3 regions of the Cobetia sp. L2A1 genome follow, and region 1 is predicted to be linked to each of the others. Evidence: predicted binding sites of a transcription regulator. Region 1 holds the regulator's gene; each other region holds the start of a gene.
The links. The regulator PhoB, encoded in region 1, activates phosphate uptake and scavenging genes when phosphate is short. The targets are predictions, from matches to a motif close to TGTCATANNNNTGTCANA.
Positions count from the first base shown of each region.

Region 1 (2,272 bases):
CCATGGTAGATCGTAATGATGATCTCAAAGTCGGGATCAAATCTACCGCCGTGCTGTTTGGCCGTGCCGACAAGCTGATGATCGGCCTACTGCAACTGGGCATGCTGGCGGTACTGATCGGTATTGGCCTGCATCTCGCGCTGAATATCTTCTACTGGCTAGGGCTGACGGCAGCCGCTGCTACCTTCCTGTGGCAGCAGCGCTTGATTCGCGATCGTGAGCGAGGCCCATGCTTCCAGGCCTTTCTCAATAATCACTGGTCAGGTCTGCTGATCTCCGTGGGTATCATATTGGCGACCTGGCCAGCGACCTGAGTCGCCTGCAACTTCAATGCCTCAGCACCAGATGAGCCACCTGCCTTGCAGGTGGCGCATTTCATTTTGAAAAGGATAAAAATACTCGCCAACGTGGAGTTCAGCCCTCTGGTCGCAAGCTCAGCAAGCTGCCATGCTTGCCACTGTCATCTCGTTGTCATACAAGCGGGGTGTAATCGTCATCGACCTGTCATTTTGGCGCCTGCGCCGACTGCTGCCTGGGATCTAGCGATGAGCTCCAAGACTGTACTGATTGTCGACGACGAATCTTCGATACGCGAGATGATCGCCGTCGCACTGGAAATGGCGGATTACCGCGTGCTGGAGGCCGATAACGCCCAGGACGCTCACGCCATCGTGGTTGATGACAAGCCTGACCTGCTACTGCTGGACTGGATGATGCCAGGGACCAGTGGGCTGGAACTGGCGCGGCGTCTCAAGCGTGATGAGACCACCGCCGAGATTCCCATCATCCTGTTGACCGCCAAGGGCGAGGAAGACAACAAGATTCAAGGGCTGGAAGCGGGAGCTGATGATTACATCACCAAGCCCTTCTCACCCCGGGAATTGGTAGCCCGACTCAAGGCCGTACTGCGTCGCACGACGCCCAAGGGAGTCGAAGAGGCAGTGGAAGTCGAGGGCTTGATGCTCGACCCTGCCAGCCATCGCGTCACCGCGCATGGCAGCTCTCTGGAAGTCGGCCCGACCGAGTACCGCCTGCTGCAGTTCTTCATGACCCATCAGGAGCGTGCCTACACCCGTAGTCAGCTGCTGGATCAGGTATGGGGCGGTAATGTCTATGTCGAGGAACGCACCGTGGACGTGCATATTCGCCGTCTACGCAAGGCGCTGGGCGAAAGCCATCAGCACCTGATTCAGACCGTGCGCGGCACCGGCTACCGCTTCAGCGCCCAGGCCTGAGGCGTAGATGCGCTACTGGACGAATGAGCTATGGCGACTCGGCTATCTGGTCGGTGGCTTCGGGTTGATTGGTGGTTTGCTCGGCTTCCTTGCCTGGGGGCTTACGCTAGGGTTGGCACTGTATCTTTTCGTGCACCTGCGCCATCTCAAGAGTCTCTACACCTGGCTGATCACCAATCCCCATGAAGAGCCTCCGCCGGGTGATGGCGTGTGGGGAGATCTGCTCGATCGCCTGTATCGTTACCAGAAGGGCCAGCGCAAGGCACAGGAGCGCTTGCGCAGTATCCTCAACCGTATTCAGGAATCTTCCGAGGCAATGCGTGATGGCCTGGTGATGCTGGATAACCACGGTGACATGGAGTGGTGGAACAGCGCTGCCGAGCAGCTTATCGGTCTCAAGGCCAGTCATGATCGCGGTCAGCACGTCACCAACTATCTGCGTGATCCTGCCTTCATCGACTACTTCAATCGGCTCGACTATCGCGAGCCGCTGACGCTTCAGTCACCGCTGTCAGATAACATGATCTTGCAGGTGTCCATCACGCTGTTTGGCGATAACGAACGTCTGGTAATGGCACGTGACGTGACGCGCCTCTATCAACTGGAAGAAATGCGCCGCGACTTCGTGGCGAATGTCTCTCATGAGCTGCGCACGCCGTTGACGGTGCTGGCGGGCTATCTGGAAACCTACAACGACTATGCCAGTGATCTACCGCCCCGCTGGCAGCGTGGTCTGGGGCAGATGCAGAGCCAGACAGACCGCATGCAGCACCTGGTGGAAGATTTGCTGACCCTCTCGCGACTGGAAACTGACGAGCTGACTGGCGAGGGGCATTGCCTCAACATGCCGGCTTTGCTGGAACAAATCCGTGAAGATGCAGCGGGACTCTCTCAGGGACGTCACACCTTCTCCGTGGAGGCAGAGACCACATTTTCACTCTGCGGAGAGGAGCAGGAGTTGCGCAGTGCCATCTCGAATCTGGTCTTCAATGCCGTACGCTACACCCCGGAAGGCTGTCATATCACACTGCGCTGGC
Region 1 is NZ_CP047025.1:4,048,666-4,050,937, forward strand. Features, by position in the region: gene ubiA (4-hydroxybenzoate octaprenyltransferase) at 1-314, shown strand, start outside; gene phoB (phosphate regulon transcriptional regulator PhoB) at 546-1,235, shown strand; gene phoR (phosphate regulon sensor histidine kinase PhoR) at 1,243-2,272, shown strand, end outside.

Region 2 (2,272 bases), 480 kb from region 1:
TCCGAAACCAGACTCAACCAGATCTTCAAGCTCACCCAGCGCACGTCGCGCCTGGCAAACCGACTCAACCGCAGTCCGCAGATAGATACGCATGGCGGGCACCAGCGTTTCAGGAATCTGCATGCGGCGGCCCAGCATGATACCGGCGATGTCCTTGGTGACATTCGCGATGGAATCCTGGACATGGATCAGCTCGAGAAGGTCGGAACGCGACACCGGAAGAAACAGCGAGTTGGGCAGATTGAGACGTAGCTGTGTTTTCAGCTCATCGGCTTCACGCTCAAGCTTGCTGATGGTCTGACGAATGCTAGCCGCCTGATCCCAGTCGCCCTTTTCACAGGCGTCAAAGAATGTCAGCAAGTGCTTGGCGCAGTCATCGGTCTTGATGATGTGGGTGTGCAGCGCCTTGAAAGGCGAGCGCCCGAACATCGAAGAAAAAGGGTTGGTCGTTACCATAGTGGCCGTCGGCGTTAAGGATTGACGCGCGGAGTGTAGCAAAGGCTGTGAAGTGATCACATCACTTTCATCATGGCGTCACAACACCGTCTTGCTGTTGTGATTTCCGCAACATCAGCAGCAGTCAGAGAGGCGTAAGGATGACTCTGAGAAAAAATTGTCGTACATCGGCGGGACCCTCAATCACTCGCATATCGCATCTTTATCCAGTATGGCCAAGGCCTTGTTCACAGGCAGTCCATGTCATTTACCTGTCATCATATTGTCATCAAATCATGGTTTATGACGCTTCCTTGCACAGCCACCTTGGTAGAGAACGGTCGCCGTGCTTGCCTTGCCATCGGTCAGGCGCGAGCATGAGCGCCATGGGCACCTCCTGACGCTATCTCGGCATTTACACCAGCGCAGTCATCGCGCGCGGCTTCTCGAGCCGAGACCACGTCAGCCTCCCCTGTCTTCTTTTTATTGTCTGTTCGCGGAGTTCCATCATGGCCCAGGAAATTGAACTCAAGCTTGCGCTATCGCAGCCGGTTGTCGATCGCCAGTCTCTGCTGGAGACCTTATCCAGTATTCCCGAACTCACTGGCATCACGCCCAAGCGTCACTGGCTGGCCAATACCTACTTCGATACGCCCGAACATGCCATGGAGCGTGCGCGCATGGCGCTGCGGTTGCGGCGCAGTGGCAAGGATGCCGATAGCCCTACGCTGCTACGACAAACCCTGAAGACCAGCGGCGAAAGCCACGGCGGACTGCATTCACGTGGTGAGTGGGAATGGACGCTACCTGAAGGCAATACCACGCTTGATCTCGATGGCCTACGCGCACTACCGCCGCTGCAAGCGCTGAATGAGGCCTCGCGCGAACAGCTGCTCACCGCACTCTCACCGACCTTCAGCACTGATTTCGAACGCCATGCATGGCAGATCGAGATCGACGTCGCGGGGGGATGTGTCGGGGTCGAGTTGGCGCTCGACCTTGGCACCGTCAAGGTTGAAGGACGCGCGGTCTCGATTCAGGAGCTCGAGTTGGAGCTGACCGGTGGCGACTCTCTCTCTCCCGACAAGCCGTTGTCCGCCGAGACGCGTGAGGCAGTGCTGTGGACACTGGCTGACGCACTGGCCAGTCGACTGGCACTGCGTCCGGCAGACGCCAGCAAGGCTCGACGCGGCGCTGCATTGCGGGACAACGACTGGCATGAACGTACTCTGGACACGACAGATCCACGCGCCCTGCTTGCCGTCGCCATAGATGCTCTCGATGCGCATGCCGATCGCCAATCTCAGGATGGCGAGCGCTGGCTGACCCATGCGCTAGCGGCCGTCTCGGCACTGGCGTCACGATTGGCCGCCAGCCAGCACCGTGGACACATTCATGCTGTAGCACTCGTCGAAGCGCTAGAGCAAAGCCTCGGCACAGAGACCGCCTGGGCCACCTTGGCTTTCGGTCAGCACAGCCTGTCGCTGCTCGCCGCCTTGCGCGACTGATCTCGCTGAGCCAGCCTCTCGCGCTCCTTTCCACTCACTCGGGGAGGTACGCCTCTCTTATTCTTCCGCCGTGCAGACAGCACGGCGGTGACTGAAGGATTTTGCCCATGCCAGAGCGTCAAGGTCCGGCCAACCAGTATGGCGGCACCTCGCATGTCGAGTCGTCACCGACACGCGCCAGCGGTTTCGAGCCTGCCACTGGCCGCTTTCGCGCCCGACTATTCCACTGGATCTTTGAATCTGACACACCGGCGGCCAAGGCATTTGATATTGGCCTGATCGTGATGATCTTCGCCAGCGTCGCGGTGGTCATGCTCGACAGCGTGCCG
Region 2 is NZ_CP047025.1:406,093-408,364, reverse strand. Features, by position in the region: gene GQR90_RS01905 (TIGR00153 family protein) at 1-456, opposite strand, end outside; gene GQR90_RS01900 (CYTH domain-containing protein) at 945-1,943, shown strand; gene GQR90_RS01895 (ion transporter) at 2,051-2,272, shown strand, end outside.
Region 2: a site for PhoB is predicted at 698-715, ahead of GQR90_RS01900 (CYTH domain-containing protein). Genes of this name have one in related genera too.

Region 3 (2,272 bases), 1.6 Mb from region 1:
AGGTCATCACCGAGCATGAAACGCGAGATCATGGCGATGCCGTGGCCTGCGAGACACAGATGACGCATGACTTCTCCACTGGTTGTCGGTAGGAACGGTGTCGCCTCAAACCCGTGTGCAGCGCCCTTGAGCGGCCAACGATTCAAGCGACTGGGCGGCATGAAGCCCAGCAGACGGTGAGCCTGCAAGGTGGAGATGCTCGACGGCGCCCCATGCTCGATCAGGTACGCAGGGCTTGCGACCAAGTGCAAGGGCGAACGCCCCAGCACCTGGGCATGCAGCGTGGAGTCATCCAGTTCTCCGATACGAATGGCAACATCGGTACGTTGCTCAAGCAAGTTGATGATGTCATCCGTGGCCGAAAGCTCCAGCGCCTCTTCTGCACTCTCAAGCAGCTACAAACCTTTCCTCACACGTGCGACAAAGCCACGTCCTTCATCCGTCAGTGCCACACTGCGACCTCCTGAAGCTAACGAGCATAAAATTCGCTAGATACTGACGAGCTACCCCATCAGCGTCTACTTAACGAGGTGTCCTTCTCTACCTATCAACATCACTTACTCCCGATGATGGGGAGAGATGTCATTAGTGACAGTGCATGGGTCGATATACCGTGGATCTGAAGCTTCGAGTAAAGCGCAACAATTTCATCCTGCCAGCTAAATCCATAACCTGACAACACGACCAAGAACCTACGACCCCAGATGGCATTTTGATGGCACTGATATGTCATTACTGTTTCGCTAAATAATAAGTTATTGATTTTAAATGAATTGTTATCAGCTACATCTCTTTGTCAGCCAGATGCTGAGCCACGATCATCATCAAACTGACATTGTCTAGACAACTGCCATTCATCTTCTCCCGTCACACTGATGCCATCCCCAGAGGAGAGGCGTCATGAGCATTCCCACGATTACTGTCGAGAGCCTGAACAAGTCTTTCGAACACCGCCAGGTGCTCGACGACGTGAGCTTTCGTGTCATTCCCGGCGAGATGGTGGCCCTTATCGGCCCTTCGGGGTCTGGCAAGTCCACGCTGCTGCGTCACCTGGTTGGCTTGACCTGCGCCAACCGTCACAGCGGTGGGCGCGTCACACTGATGGAACGTGAAATCCAGAGTGCCGGACGACTGCGTCGTGCCCGCCGGAGTGAGCGTTGCCGCACGGGTTATATCTTCCAGCAATTCAACCTGGTCGGCCGCTTGAGCGTCTTGACCAACGTGCTGATCGGCACGCTGGGCAGCATGCCGCGTCTGCGCTCGCTACTGGGCCGCTTCACCGATGAGGAGCGTCAACGCGCCCTCGCCTGCCTGGCACGCGTCGGGCTGGAAGAAATGGTCCATCAGCGGGCCAATACCCTGTCAGGTGGCCAGATGCAGCGCGTCGCCATCGCGCGGGTGTTGATGCAGGACGCCGAGGTAATCCTGGCCGATGAGCCCATCGCCTCGCTTGATCCGCGCAGCGCCCGCGAGGTGATGGAGATTCTGAGTCGTATCCATGCCGAGGATGGTCGTACCGTCGTCATCACACTGCATCAAGTCGATGTCGCCCGCCGCTACTGTCATCGCGCCATTGCACTGAAAGATGGCCGTCTCTACTTCGACGGCGCCATTGGCGAGCTGACGGACGAGCGTCTGCAGGCACTTTATGAAAATGCCGGGCTCGATGAACTCCGCGCGGGTGAGCCTTCGGCAACAACGCCTGCCCTCAGCGCAGTCAAGAACACGGCGCCCCGAAAAGTCGCACCGGCCATGGTGTGAACCAGCACTTCCATGACCAGCACTACTTGTTGACCAGCACTTTTATGGACCAGTCCATCTCAAGACCAGCGCTTCATTCCCCCATTGCTCGATCCACTGCTTGCCTCTTGGAGACTCCCCCATGGCTTTCGCTTCCTTTCGTCGTCTGACCCTTCCGCTGATCGTAGGTCTCGGTCTGGCCGCTGGTGCCCAGTTGGCCGCTGCCGCCGAGACGCTCAAGTTCGGCATCATTTCCACTGAATCGAGCCAGAACCAGCAGCCGCTGTGGAAGCCCTTCCTGGCTGACATGTCAAAGTCCCTCGGCATGAAGGTCGAGCCATTCTTCGCCACGGATTACGCCGCGGTGATTCAAGCCATGCGCTTCAATCAGATCGACATCGCCTGGTACGGCAACAAGTCAGCCATGGAAGCCGTGGATCGTGCCGGTGGTGAAATCTTTGCCCAGACCGTGGCAGAAGGCGGCAAGCAGGGATATTGGAGCCTGATGATCGTCAATCGTGACAGTGATCTA
Region 3 is NZ_CP047025.1:1,494,996-1,497,267, reverse strand. Features, by position in the region: gene GQR90_RS06490 (LysR substrate-binding domain-containing protein) at 1-371, opposite strand, end outside; gene phnC (phosphonate ABC transporter ATP-binding protein) at 901-1,761, shown strand; gene phnD (phosphonate ABC transporter substrate-binding protein) at 1,883-2,272, shown strand, end outside.
Region 3: a site for PhoB is predicted at 704-721, ahead of phnC (phosphonate ABC transporter ATP-binding protein). Genes of this name have one in related genera too.